Regions from separate parts of the Mesorhizobium sp. BHbdii genome, predicted to be linked through region 2. Evidence: predicted binding sites of a transcription regulator. Region 2 holds the regulator's gene; the other holds the start of a gene.
The links. Region 2 encodes PhoB, which activates phosphate uptake and scavenging genes when phosphate is short. Its sites were predicted from a motif close to TGTCATNNANCTGTCAT; they were not measured.
Positions count from the first base shown of each region.

Region 1 (7,371 bases), 120 kb from region 2:
AGGTCGCCGCCGAGGCTGCCGAGTTTTTCGGCCATGCGTTTCTGGTGCTCACGCCACAGCGCTTGCGAAAAAATACTCTCCCTGCCGCTCGGCCGATCGGTCTGCACCAGCACCGGGCTGTGCAGCAATTGGTTGGCAGCCTCGATGCGCCGGTCGATCTCGGCGCTGGTCGGCACCCGGAAGAAACGCAGGGGATAGAGCGCGGCAAGGGCTGCGATGCCGAACACTGCCATGAGGCTCATGCGCGCGGTGTCGGGCAGCAGAAGGAAGAGGCCGAGCCACGAGACGCTGAGGAACAGGCTGGCGACGATGACCAGCGGAAGAAGCAACGGCCAGCCACGCTCGACCGTCATCGAGACCCGTGTCGCCAGCCGGCTCAGAGCAAGGCGCCCGGCCAGGCTGCGATCACTGGTGAAGGTGGGTCGTTGCGTCATCGGCCCTTCCTATTCGGGAGGATAACCCGAACCTCACAAATCTATCGCACCGGCCCGAGAATCGGATGCGAAGGACTTAAATCCTTAGATGCATGTCGCTCCAAACATACCAAGAAACACGGCGAAGGCGAGGCAGTTCCCTAAAACGTGAACAGGACTGCCCCCGTTATCGTCAGAATTTAGCCGGATTGGCGTTTGCACCGCAGACCAGTACCGCGACACGCTCGCCCGCAGCCGGCGCGTACCGGCCGGACAGGATCGCCGCGAAGGCAGCAGCGCCGCCCGGCTCGGCGATGATTCGCACTCGGTCCCAAAGCGCCGCCTGCGCGGCGATAATCTCGTCGTCGCTGACCAATATGGAACGCTCGACGAAAGCCTCGGCGATTGGAAACATCATTTCGCCGACGCGCTTCGGCGCCAGCGAATCGGCGGCGATGCCCTCGGCTGGCGCATCGACGGGTTGGCCGACCTCGAAGGCGCGATAAAGCGTCGGCGCTCCTTCGGGCTCGACGGCGACGATCCTGATTCGGCCGGCAAACCAGGCGGCGATGCCGCCGATCAGGCCGCCGCCACCGACGGCGACCAGCAGTGTGTCGAGCTCAGGCAGGTCGGCCTCGATCTCGAGGCCAAGCGTGCCTTGCCCGACAAGCGTTTCCTCCTGGTTGAAGGCGTGGATCTGCAGTGCACCGGACCTTTCGGCAAAGTCTTCGCTGGCGACCAGCGCCTCGGCATAGCGCGCGCCACCGACGACCAGCTCGGCGCCGTAGCCGCGGATGCGTTCCAGCTTGGCCGGCGGGCTCACTTCGGGAACGAAGATGGTCGCCTTGTGACCGAGCCGCATGGCGGCATAGGCGACCGCAGCGCCATGATTGCCGCCCGATGCCGCGACGACGCCAGCCTTGGGAACCGGCCGCTCGAGAAGATTGGTGAAGGCGCCGCGTGCCTTGAACGAGCCGGAATGCTGCAGGCATTCCAGCTTCAGGTCGACGGCAAGAGGCGGACGGCCGAAATCGGCCATGTCGACGCGCAGGACCGGCGTGTGGCGCACGAATGGCCGGATGCGGGGTTCCATTGCTGCGATGCGTTCGCGTGTAATGCTATTGCTGTTCAGCATGGCCTGCTCCCAAGGGTTGACATCACTTAGTAACTTAGCAAAATGGCTAAATGCAAGAGGTTGATGTCTTCAAGGCGATCGCCAACGTGCGCAGGCTGCAAATCCTCGACTGGCTGAAGGATCCGCGCGCGCATTTTCCACGCCAAGCGGATGGCGATCTTGTCGAGGACGGCGTCTGCGCGCTGCTGATTGCGGAAAAGCTTGGCATTACCCAGGCGACGCTCAGCGAGCATATGCGGGTGCTCACCCGGGCCGGCCTTCTCAGCAGTAAGCGTATCAAACAGTGGACGTTCTATCGCCGCGACGAGGACAGGATCGCCGAGACGAGGGCGCTCATTCAGCACCGGTTGTAGCGCTGCAGGCGATCTATTCTTGTTTGACCATGATCTTTTCCGAAAACCGGTTCCCACTTTTTCGGGATCATGGGTCTATTCCAGCCAGTCGGGCAGCGAATCCAGTCCGATCAGCGCGTCATAGGTCTGGCGCGGGCGCACGACGTGGAAACGATCGCCGTCGACCAGCACTTCGGGCACCAACAGGCGGGTGTTGTAGGTGCCGGCCTGCACCGCGCCGTAGGCGCCGGCAGTGGCGACGGCGATCAGGTCGCCGGCCTTCAGCCGGGGCAGGTCGCGGTCGAGGCCGAGATAATCGCCGGTCTCGCAGACCGGGCCGACCACGTCGACCGTCATGCGCGGCGCCGCAGCCGGCTGCTGCACCACCGGCTTGATGTCATGGAAGGCGTCGTAGAGCGTCGGCCGGATCAGATCGTTCATCGCGGCATCGACGACCAGGAAGTTCTTGGCGTCGCCCTCCTTCGCGAAGATCACTTGCGAGACAAGAATGCCGGCATTGCCGACGATCAGCCGCCCCGGCTCGAACATCACCTTCAATCCCAGCTTGGTGACGTGCTTTCTGACGATCTGGGCATAAGCGTCCGGCAAGGGGGGTGGGCTGTTGTCGACGCGGTAGGGAATGCCGAGGCCACCGCCGAGATCGATGTGCTCGATGGCGTGCCCGTCGGCACGCAGCACGCCGACCAGCTCCACCAGCAGCGCGAAGGCGTCGTCGAAGGGCTGCAATTCGGTGATCTGGCTGCCGATATGGGTGTCGATGCCGGTGACCTTTATGCCAGGCAGTTCAGCTGCGCGGGCATAGACCTGGCGTGCCTTCTGCCAGGGAATGCCGAACTTGTTCTCGGCCTTGCCGGTGGAGATCTTCTTGTGGGTCTTGGCGTCGACATCGGGATTGATGCGCAGCGAGATCGCAGCCACCTTTCCCAGTGCCGTGGTGCGGGCCGACAGCAATTCAAGTTCCGGTTCGGATTCGACGTTGAAGCACAGAATGCCGGCCGAGAGCGCAACATCCATTTCGCGCGCGGTCTTGCCGACGCCCGAAAACAGGATCTTGTTGGCCGGAATGCCAGCGGCCAGGGCGCGGCGCAATTCGCCTTCCGAGACCACGTCGGCGCCGGCGCCGAGCTTGGCCAGGATCTTTAGCACCGCCTGGTTGGAATTCGCCTTCATGGCGTAGCAGACCAGCGCGTCGAGCCCGGCAAAGGCCTGCGCAAACACGCGGAAATGCCTGGTCAGCGTCGCCGTCGAATAGCAATAGAACGGCGTGCCGACGCTTGCGGCGATATCTGATATCGCCACGTCCTCGGCATGCAGCACGCCGTCGCGGTAGTCGAAATGGTTCACAACAGTGGTTCCGGATGTTGAAGCCGATAAGATCGGCCGATCTCATCGGCTCTAGATCAGCGGGTCGAGAATGAACTTCTTGTCCTTGACCGGTTTTTCCGGCTCCGGCGGCACGGGCTGCTCGGCCTTTTGTGCGTCCTTGCGCGCCTGCACGGCCGCCTCATAGGGCGTGTCGAGGCCGGCTTTCCTGCCGCAGGCCGTTACGGTTGCCAGCGCCACCAGCAGCGTCAGCGTCACCAAAATCCTGCTTGCGGTCATCGATCCATCCGTCTGAAACTTTCGCCCGCCGCTTTTAGCCGAGTTTTGCTGGCATTGCACCTAGTGTGGTGGATTAGAAGTTCCTGTCATTGATGGCATTCGCGTCAAGGAAGTTCAAATCCAAAACCACACTAGAATTCATCAATACTCGTGCGGCTTTTGAATCCGAAATTCGCTCGCCGCGCTACTCCAACGTGATGCGAATTTCGAATTCGCCGCACGAGCATCACGCCTTGGCGATGTGCTTTTTCCAGTACCGGATCTGCTTCCTCACCTCCGACGGCGCGGTGCCGCCGAAGCTCGTGCGGCTCTTCACCGAATCCTGTACGGCAAGCACCGAAAACACGTCCGCCGTGATGCCGGGGTGAATGGACTGCAAGTTTTCCAGCGGCAGCCTGTCGAGCCCGATTTTCTTCTCCTCGGCCAGCGCCACCGCGCGGCCGGTGACGTGGTGCGCCTCGCGGAACGGCAGGCCGAGCGTGCGCACCAGCCAGTCGGCAAGGTCGGTCGCGGTCGAATAACCTGACCCGGCGGCCTTCTTCATGGCGGCCGCGTTCACCGTCATGTCGCGCACCATGCCGGTCATCGCCGCCAGCATCAGATCGAGCGTCTCGGCGGCGTCGAACACGGATTCCTTGTCCTCCTGCATGTCCTTGCCGTAGGTCAGCGGCATGCCCTTCATCACCGTCAGCAGGCCGACCAGATGGCCGGTGACGCGGCCGGTCTTGCCGCGCACCAGCTCGGCGGCGTCGGGGTTCTTCTTCTGCGGCATGATCGAGGAGCCGGTGGAGAATGAGTCCGACAGCCTGACGAAGCCGAATTGCGGCGTCGACCAGATGATGATCTCTTCGGCCAGCCGCGACAGATGCGTCGCGCAGATCGCCGCTAGCCCCAAGAATTCCAGTGCGAAATCGCGGTCCGAAACGCTGTCCAGCGAGTTGCGCATCGGTTCGCGGAAGCCGAGCGCCTTGGCCGTCTGGTGCCGGTCGATCGGAAAGCTTGTGCCGGCAAGGGCGGCCGCACCGAGCGGGCTTTCGTCCATCCGTTCGATGGCGTCGCGGACACGCGACAGGTCGCGCGAAAACATCTCGACATAGGCCATGCAGTGGTGGCCGAAGGTCACCGGCTGCGCCGCCTGCATGTGGGTGAAGCCCGGCATCACCGTCGCCGCATGCTCCTCGGCCCGTTCCAGGAACGCCGTGATCAGGCCCTTCAGCGCCTCGGCGACGCGAAAGCATTCGTCTTTGACCCACAGCCTGAGATCGACCGCTACCTGGTCGTTGCGGGAGCGGGCGGTATGCAGGCGGCCGGCGGCCGGGCCGATCAGCTCGGCAAGGCGGGCCTCGACATTCATGTGGATGTCTTCCAGCCTGGTCGAGAACTCGAACGTGCCAGCTTCGATCTCTGCCAGGATCGTGTTCAGCCCGTGAGCGATTTTTTCTTGATCGGCCGTCGAAATAATGCCCGTTTGCGCCAGCATCTCGCTATGGGCGATCGAGCCTCTGATATCCTGCGCATAGAGTTTGCGGTCGAACGAGATCGACGCGTTGATCGCTTCCATGATCGCGGCCGGACCCGAGGCAAAACGTCCGCCCCACATCTGGTTGCTGGCCTTCTTGTCGCTCATCGCTATAACCCGTGCTCCGGAGCAGTTTTTAGAAAATGGCAGACGGCAATCGATTTTTCCCGGCCCCGCGCCTCATCCTCGCCGCTTTGGTGGCGGGCGTGCTTGCGGGCGCGGTCGCGGTATATGTCAGCGAGAGCGGTTCTGGCAACAACGCGCCCGTGCCAGTCGCCATTGGCGACAGCAAGGACGATGTCGCCTGCGCCGCCAAGGCCGACCGCGCCAAGACGGTCGCGGCGGCTGCCACCGGCCAGGTGGCAGCACTTTTGCCGGCTGATCCGCCGCAATCGCTGAAGGGCCTTGCCTTCAACGACCCTGGCGGCAAGCCGATGACGCTCGCCGACCATGCCGGCAAGACGTTGCTGCTCAATCTGTGGGCGACATGGTGCGCACCCTGCCGCGCCGAAATGCCGGCGCTCGACGCGCTGCAAAAAGAAATGGGCAGCGATGCCTTCGAGGTCGTCGCGGTCAACGTCGATGTCGGCGACGACGCCAAGCCGAAGAAGTTCCTCGAGGAAACCGGCGTCAAGGCGCTCGGCTACTACCGCGATTCGACGATGGCGCTGTTCAACAATCTCAAGACGCGCGGCCTGGCGCTCGGCCTGCCGGTCACCATGCTGATCGACGGCGAAGGCTGCCTGATCGCTCACATGAACGGCCCGGCCGAATGGTCGGGACCGGACGCCAAGCGGCTGCTCGTGACAGCGCTCGGAAAGTCGGACTAGGCGTCAGCGATTGTTGCCGATCTTCGTCGCCTTGTTCGAGCCGTAAGCCGGCTTGGCAATCCCTTTCCATCAGCTCTCATTCGCAAGCGTGCACCACTTTACGTGGAGATCGAGTTCATCGATCCGCAACAAAACCGTTGTCCAATTGTCACGAGCGGCACATATTGCCTTTGCGAGAGTGCCCTTTCGCCAATGACAAAACGGGAGATGAAACATGAAGTTCTTCGGCTTCGCGGCCGGTGTCGCCGCCACCTTGACCCTGCTTTCCACCACTTCCGCTTTCGCCGTCACGCAGATCAGCTGGTGGCACGCCATGACCGGCGCCAACGCCGAAGTCGTCGACAAGATCTCTAAGGATTTCAACGCCAGCCAGAGCGACTATGAGCTGGTTCCGGTGTTCAAGGGCACCTATCCCGAGACGCTGAATGCCGGCATCGCTGCCTTCCGCGCCGGACAGGCGCCCGATATTCTCCAGGTGTTCGATGTCGGCACCGGCGTGATGATGGCGGCCGAGGGTGCGATCAAGCCGGTGGCCGAGGTGATGACCGGTGCCGGGATGACCTTCGACAAGAGCCAGTATCTGCCCGGCATCGTCGGCTATTATTCGAAGCCTGACGGCACCATGCTGTCCTTCCCCTACAACTCCTCCTCGCCGATCCTCTATTACAACAAGGACATCTTCCAGAAGGCGGGTCTCGATGTGAACAACCCGCCCAAGACCTGGAATGAGGTGTGGGAAGCTGCCAAGAAGATCAAGGCGAGCGGCGCCGCCTCATGCGGCTACACCTCGACCTGGCTGACCTGGATCCATCTCGAGAACTTTGCGGCGTGGAATGACGTGCCCTGGGCCACCCAGCAAAACGGCCTGGCCGGCGGTGATGTCGAGCTCAAGATCAATGCGCCGATTTTCGTCAACCACTTCCAGGCGCTCACAGACCTCGCCAAGGACGGCACCTTCAAATATGGCGGGCGCACCTCCGAAGCCAAGCAGATCTTCCTGGCCGGCGAATGCGGCATCTTCACCGAATCGTCGGGCGGCCTCGGCGACATCGTCAAGTCCGGCATGAACTATGGCATCGGCCAGCTTCCCTACGACACCGACGCCAAGGGCGCACCGCAGAACACCACGCCGGGCGGCGCCAGCCTGTGGGTCTTCGGCAACAAGTCGGACGAGCAATACAAGGGCGTCGCGACCTTCTTCGCCTATCTGTCCAAGACCGATGTGCAGGAATATCTGCACCAGAAGTCGGGATACCTGCCGGTGACGCTCGCCGCCTACGAGGCGACCAAGAAATCAGGCTTCTATGACAAAAACCCCGGCCGCGAGACACCCATCCTGCAGATGACGGGCAAGGCGCCGACCGATAACTCGAAGGGCGTGCGCCTGCCGAATCTGCCGCAGGTGCGCGATATCCAGAACGAGGAGTTCGAGAAGATGCTGGCCGGCCAGCAAACCGCTCAGCAGGCGCTCGACAATGCGGTCACGCGCGGCAACGCCGCGATCGAGGAAGCGCTCGAG
Region 1 is NZ_JBSPKX010000005.1:57,390-64,760, reverse strand. Features, by position in the region: gene ACWTU8_RS23740 (TIGR02302 family protein) at 1-434, opposite strand, end outside; gene ACWTU8_RS23735 (threonine/serine dehydratase) at 607-1,548, opposite strand; gene ACWTU8_RS23730 (ArsR/SmtB family transcription factor) at 1,599-1,901, shown strand; gene lysA (diaminopimelate decarboxylase) at 1,977-3,245, opposite strand; gene ACWTU8_RS23720 (hypothetical protein) at 3,297-3,503, opposite strand; gene argH (argininosuccinate lyase) at 3,730-5,130, opposite strand; gene tlpA (thiol:disulfide interchange protein TlpA) at 5,166-5,852, shown strand; gene ugpB (sn-glycerol-3-phosphate ABC transporter substrate-binding protein UgpB) at 6,067-7,371, shown strand, end outside.
Region 1: a site for PhoB is predicted at 5,988-6,004, ahead of ugpB (sn-glycerol-3-phosphate ABC transporter substrate-binding protein UgpB). Genes of this name have one in related genera too.

Region 2 (7,371 bases):
GCCAAGCATGGCGCCGAGCACCGTGCCGGAGCCGCCGGCCAACGACGTGCCTCCAATGACCGCGGCCGCGATACCAGCAACTCGTCCAGCGTACCCAGCGAATTAGTCGACGCATTGAGACGGGCCGACGCAATCGCCGCGCTGATCGCGGCCAGAACGCCCATGATCATGAACACCTTCATAGTCACCGAGCGCGTGTTAATGCCGGCGAGTTCTGCCGCTTCCGGATTGCCGCCGATGGCAAAGACATAGCGGCCGAAACGGGTGCCGCTGGTGATGAAGGTCATGACGATGCCCACAGTGACCGCGATCAGCACCGGTATGGCGATGCCATGGGCGATGAACAGCCCGCCTTCCGGGACGGTGATGCCGGTCCGCTGGGCGTACTGGCGAACGATGCCGATCGGCCAGGGATAGGAATTGGCGATCCAGATGGCGCCGAGGATGGCGGCGCAAGCGACAACCCCAAGCAAGGTCTCCGCCCAGACGGGACGCAGCGGGAACTTGAACCGCTTGCGCTGCGACCGGCCGTTGAGCAGCATCAAGGCGACGGCCACACAGGCGAGAATGCCGACAATCCAACTTGCGGTTGCTCCGATCGAGCCACGCGGCCCGCCACTCATGAGCTGAAAGGTGGCGTCGAGCGGCGCGACGGTGCGCCCGCTCGTCATCAGCCACGCCCGCCGCGCCAGATCAGCAGGCCGCCCAGCGTCACGATGATGGCCGAAACCTCGAGATAGGCGATAATGAAGCCCTGGAGCGCGCCGACCATGCCGAGCATGCGTATGTCGAGCTCGGTTGCCTTGAGAGGGCGGCCGACCGGGCTGAGCTCGGATTCACGCGCCCGATCGGCGCCTGTATCGGCGGCCGGCGTGCTGGAAGTCGTGTCGGTCATGATGTCCTCCCACCGGTTGCCGTTTGCCGCGGATGCCGGAAGCAGCTTGGAAGTTATCCGCGAGAAGCGGAAAAACAATTCTTTTTGAAAAAACGCCGCGGCGTGAAGCCGCCGCGTTTCAGGCTTCTTGCGAAGGCCGGATCAGTTGCAGACCGGGACCGTGCCCGCCGCCACGCCGGCGCAGACCTCTTCCTTCTTGATCCAGCCCGCGTCGATGACGACGTTGAGATTGTCCTTGGTGACGGCAATCGGCGTCAGGAACAGCGACTTGACGACATTGCCGCCCGGCGTGGCGAAGTCCTTGACGCCGGCAATGTCTGTCATCTGCTTGCCGTCGGCCAGTTGCGAGGCGATCTCGGCGGCGTTCTTGCCGAGCTCGCGCGCGTCCTTCCACACCGATACGGTCTGTGTGCCGAGCGCGATGCGGTTCAGCGCGGCATGGTCGCCGTCCTGGCCCGACACCGGAACGGATCCGGCCAAGCCTTGCGCCGTCAGCGCCGCGACGACTCCACCAGCGGTGCCGTCATTGGCGGCAACCACCGCATCGACCTTGTTGTCGTTGGCGATCAGGAACTGTTCCATGTTCTTCTGGGCGCTGGCGGGAAGCCAGCCGTCCGTATAGGCCTCGCCGACATTCTTGATCTTGCCGCTGTCGATGGCATCCTTGAGCACTTCCATGGAGCCGGCGAACAGGAAATCGGCATTCGGATCGGCGCCCGAGCCCTTGATGAAGACGTAATTGCCTTCCGGCGCCACCTTGAACACTTCGCGGGCCTGCATGCGGCCGACTTCCTGGTTGTCGAAGGTCAAATAGAAGACGTCCTTGTTCTCGATCAGCCGGTCATAGCCGACGACTGGAATGCCTTCGTCCAGCGCCTTCTGCACCGCCGGCCCGATGGCCGAGGCATCCTGCGCAAGGATGATCAGCGCGTTGGCGCCCTGCGAGATCAGGCTTTCGACGTCGGTCAGCTGCTTGCCGGGATTGGACTGTGCATCGGCGGAAATATACTTGTCGCCCGCGGCCTCGATCGCCGACTTCATGGCGGCTTCGTCAGTCTTCCAGCGCTCTTCCTGGAAGTTCGACCACGAAACACCAATGACCTTGTCCTTCGCCTGTGCGACCGACGCGAGCGTCAGCGACATGGCGATCCCCGCCAGAATGGCGGCTGTGAATCTCTTCATGATATTCCTCCTGCGCCGCGTACGGCGCGACCAACTGGCCCGAAGGCCTGCACAAAGGATCCAACGCCGAAGCACTGTCAACATGAATTCTGATGGATTTTGGTGTCTGCCGGCTTTTTTTCGAGCCTCGGAATAAACAATGACAGGTCCTTCTGCTTCTGCCAGTGTTTGTCGGCCTGACGGCTTCCGATTCATGAGCGGCCGCGGCAATAGGGAGGACGCTAAACAATGTCGGTTGGGATCCGCCATGACGATTTGCGCCGGCGCAACCGGGCGATGGTTATTTCGGCCGTACGCCGCGCAGGGCAGCCGTCACGGACCGAGATCGCCGCAACCACCGGCCTCAGCCATTCGACCATATCGGCGATCTCTTCCGACCTGATCCACGAAGGCATCCTGGCCGAGAGCAAGGCGAGTGAGACCGTTTCGCTGAAACGTGGCCGGCCGCAGGTTGGCCTCAGCCTCAATCCGGAAGCCGCTGCGGTATTGGCCGTCGTGTTGTCGCTGAATTCCCTTTCGGTCGCTGTCATCGACTATGCCGGACAAGTGGTCGCCGAGAAACAGCGCCGGCTGGACACGCTGACCATGTCGCGCGACGAGCTGATCGATGAATGTGTCGCCATCGTCCGGCGCCGGCTCGAAGACCCCGACCTCGACGTCCAAAACGTCGCCCGCATCGCGCTGGCGATCCAGGGTATTACCGATTCCCATGCGCGCGCCATGTTGTGGTCGCCGATCACGCCGCAGACGAACATCGCCTTCGCCGACATTCTGGAACGCGAGTTCGGCATCCCGGCCATCATGGAGAACGACTGCAACATGATGGCCGTGGCGCTGCGCTGGCGCGACCCGGATCGCTACCGCGACGATTTCATCGCCATCCTGCTCTCGCATGGCATCGGTATGGGGCTGGTGCTGAAGGGCGAGCTGTTCACCGGCACCCATTCCTCAGGCGGCGAATTCGGCCACATGATTCATCGGCCGGGCGGCGCGCTTTGCCGCTGCGGGCGGCGCGGTTGCGTCGAGGCTTATGCCGGCAATTACGCTATCTGGCGCAACGCAAGGCAATTGAGCGAGAACGCCGAGCCGGTCGCCGATGTCAGCGACGCCGAGATGCGGGCACTGGCGGCCCGGGCGCGCGAGACGGACGGACCGGAGCGCGAAGCCTACCGCAAGGCCGGCGAGGCGCTCGGCTTCGGGCTCGGCAGCCTGTTCGCGCTGATCGATCCGGCGCCGGTCGCCATGGTCGGTCCCAGCGCTGCCGCCTTCGACCTGATCGAGCCGGCCCTGCGCGAGGCCATCGCCCAGACCGCCGGCGGCGAGCATTCGGGTTCGATTTCCTTCGACACCGAGCCGAACGAACTGCCGCTGATCCGAGAAGGCTGCGCCATGCGGGCGCTGAGCTTCGTCGACCAGGAGATCTTCGGGCCGAGCATCCAGGCACGAGCCGGTTCGGTCGGAAAGAACGTGGCTTGAACTCGAAGGCAGGGATCCCCGGATCGCGACTTGGGGTGTGTTGAGATTCAGGTCAGGCCGAGTCGAGAATGGTGGGTTCCGAGAACGGAGCGGAGCGTACTTTTGGGTACGTGAGCACCGGAAGCGCAGGAAGCCGGCGTTCGCAGGCCCGGCACCACCTGAATATCAGCACATCCCTAGTCTTCCCTGATGGCATAGCCCGCGCCGCGGATGGTGCGGATGACATCGGGCATGCGACCATTGTTGACCGCCTTGCGCAACCGGCCGACATGGACGTCCACCGTGCGCTCGTCGATGTAGATCGTCTCGCCCCAGACATTGTCGAGCAACTGGCTGCGCGAGAAGACCCGACCCGGGTGCCGCATCATGAATTCGAGCAGCCGGAATTCGGTCGGCCCGAGCCGGATCTCGCTCTTCTTGCGATAGACCCTGTGCGATTCGCGATCGAGCATGATGTCGCCGACCTTCAGCACGCTGGACAGTACTTCCGGCTTGGCGCGGCGCAGCAGCGCCTTGACCCTGGCCATGAATTCCGGTGTCGAGAACGGCTTGACCAGATAGTCGTCGGCCCCGGTGGAAAGGCCGCGCACCCGGTCGCTCTCCTCGCCGCGCGCGGTCAGCATGATGATCGGCAGCCGCTCGGTTTCGGGACGCACCCGAAGGCGCCGGCAAAGCTCGATGCCCGAAACCGCCGGCACCATCCAGTCGAGCACCAGAAGATCGGGCACATTTTCCTGCAGCCGGATTTCGGCCTCGTCGCCGCGCGTCACCACCTCGACCTGATAGCCTTCGGATTCCAGATTGTAGCGGAGGAGGACGCCCAGCGGCTCTTCATCCTCCACCACCATGATGCGCGGCGCGATCATCGGCCGGTCACTCCTGTCATGTCGCCGGCGCCGACATCGTCGTTTCGTCGAGCTTCGGGCGATCCGCCGGCAATTGCTCCCCGGTCACGACAAAGTAGGCGTTTTCGGCTATGTTGGTGACATGATCGCCGATGCGTTCGAGATTCTTGGCGCAAAACAGAAGATGCGTGCAGGCGGTGATGTTGCGCGGATCCTCCATCATGTAGGTCAGGAGTTCGCGGAAAACCGCGGTGTATTTCACGTCGATCTTCTGGTCGTCGGCGCGCAGTTCTTTCAAAGCGCCGGCATTGCGCGACACATAGTGCTCAACCACCCCGCGGAGCTGCACAAGAACGAGATCCGCCATCGCGTCGATACCGTGCGACAGATTACGCGGCGTGGCGCTCTGCCCGACTGCGCTGACCCGCTTGGCTATGTTTTTGGCCAAATCGCCGATGCGCTCGAGATCACCGGCCATGCGGATTGCGCCGACCACGGCGCGCAGATCTTGCGCCATCGGCTGCCGCTTGGCGATCAGCGTGATCGCGCTATCGTCGAGTTCGCGCTGCCGCGCATCCATGATCGCGTCGTCCGAGACGACACGCTGCGCCATCGCATTGTCTGACGCAAGCAACGCGCGGATCGAGGCTGCGACCATCGCGGCGGCGAGCTCGTCCATGTCGCGGATCAGCCTGTCGATGTGCTCCAGTTCCTCGTCGAAAGATGCGACGGTGTGTTCACCCATGATCCTGTCCTCGTGTTCGAAATTCGCTGCCGGACCGCTCAGCCGAACCGGCCGGTGATGTAGTCCTGGGTGCGCTTGTCGTCGGGATTGGTGAACATCTTGTCGGTTGCGCCCTCCTCGACCAGGTAGCCGAGATGGAACATCGCCGTGCGTTGCGACACGCGCGCTGCCTGCTGCATCGAGTGGGTGACGATGACGATCGTGTAGTTCTGGCGCAGTTCGTCGATTAGTTCCTCGACGCGGGCGGTGGCGATCGGATCCAGCGCCGAACAGGGCTCGTCCATCAGAATCACTTCCGGCGACACGGCGATGGCGCGCGCGATGCACAGGCGCTGCTGCTGTCCGCCGGAGAGACCGGTGCCCGACTCGAGCAGGCGATCCTTGACCTCGTTGAACAGACCGGCCTTCTTCAGGCTCGATTCAACGATGCCGTCCAACTCGGACTTGCTCCTGGCCAGGCCGTGAATGCGCGGACCGTAGGCGACGTTTTCATAGATCGACTTCGGAAACGGGTTCGGCTTCTGGAATACCATGCCGACGCGAGCTCGCAGCTCGACGACATCGATTTTCGGGTCGTAAACATCCTCGCCGTCGAGCGTTATCTTGCCGCTCACCCGCGCGATATCGATCGTGTCGTTCATTCGGTTCAGGCAACGCAGGAAGGTCGACTTGCCACAGCCCGATGGGCCGATCAACGCCGTCACCTGGTTCTCGCGGACATCGAGGTCCACGTCGAACAGAGCTCGCTTCTCGCCGTAATGAACAGAGACCTTTTCGCCCTTCATCTTGATCGAAGGGGCATTGGTTCCGCTGCTCAGTTTCTGTTCGACGCCGGCTTCCGTCATGATGTTCATATCCTCTACCCCTTACCAGCGCCGCTCGAAGCGCCTGCGCAGTATCACCGCAATGGCGTTCATGATGACCAAAAACAGCAGCAAAATCAAAATCGCCGCCGAAGTCTTCTGCTGGAATCCAGCTTCCGGGAAATCCGCCCACATGAATATCTGCACCGGCAGGATCGTCGCGGGATCGGTAAAGCCGCCGGGAATGTCGACGATGAAGGCGACCATGCCGATCATCAGCAACGGCGCGGTTTCGCCCAGCGCATGCGCCATTCCGAGAATGGTGCCGGTCATGATGCCCGGCATCGCCAGCGGCAGGACGTGATGGAATACGGTCTGGACCTTGGACGCTCCGATGCCAAGCGCTGCCTCGCGGATCGACGGCGGCACGGCGCGCAGCGAAGCGCGCGAGGCGATAATGATGATCGGCAGGGTCATCAGCGCCAGCACCATGCCGCCGACCACCGGGGCCGAGCGCGGCATGCCGAAGAAATTCAGGAATACGGCAAGTCCAAGCAGGCCGAAGACGATCGAAGGCACAGCCGCCAGATTGTTGATATTCACTTCGATGATCGTCGTCAGCCGGTTCTTGGGCGCAAATTCCTCAAGATAGATAGCCGCCGAAACGCCGATCGGAAAGGCGATGGCGAGCGTAACGATCATGGTCAGGAACGATCCGACGACCGCGCCCCAAACACCGGCCAGTTCCGGCTCGCGGCTTGCGCCGGTGAAGAAGAAGATCGAGTTGAATCGGCTTTCGATTAGGCCGGCGCTCTTCAGCGTGTCGAGCCAGACGATCTCCTTGTCGGAAATCTTTCGCGATGCTTCCGGCGTATCGATGACGCGCAGGAATGCCTCGCCGCTCGCGGCGGGCGCCGTGCTGTCCAGCGCCTCGATCACCGTGCCCTTTGCGACCGCCGTCCTGTTGGGCCCCGGCGACAGCGCGGTGAGCTTGACCGTGCCGCCGTTGAACACGACCAGCAGCGATGATGCACCGCTCGTCAGCGTGAGCATGCCGTTTTCGCCTTCGGTCGCACCACGGCCGCGCGCCAGCGCCAGCATGGCATCGTCGCCGAAGGTCAGATCGATGTCGCCGCTGGTTTTCGAAGGCGTGACGCTTGTCGAAATCGCTTCGTCCGAACCGACGTCGGCCAGCAAACCCTTAAGATAGAGGTCAGCAAAATCGTCAACTGGAACCGCATAGTCCACCGTTCCTCCGAGCATCCCCGGATTAGCCGCAATATCCTTGCGCAGGAAGACGCCTGTGCCGGTGGAAATCAGCCCGCGCAGCAGACGCCTGTCCTGACGGCTCGTAACATCCGGAAATCTCGCCGCAAGCGCTTCCTGAGCGATGGCGTCGTAGTTCACTGCATCGAGTTTTGCCGG
Region 2 is NZ_JBSPKX010000005.1:182,084-189,454, forward strand. Features, by position in the region: partial or broken gene ACWTU8_RS24355 (sugar ABC transporter permease) at 1-895, opposite strand, end outside; gene xylF (D-xylose ABC transporter substrate-binding protein) at 1,037-2,077, opposite strand; gene ACWTU8_RS24365 (ROK family protein) at 2,306-3,553, shown strand; gene phoB (phosphate regulon transcriptional regulator PhoB) at 3,730-4,419, opposite strand; gene phoU (phosphate signaling complex protein PhoU) at 4,436-5,143, opposite strand; gene pstB (phosphate ABC transporter ATP-binding protein PstB) at 5,182-5,997, opposite strand; gene pstA (phosphate ABC transporter permease PstA) at 6,010-7,371, opposite strand, start outside.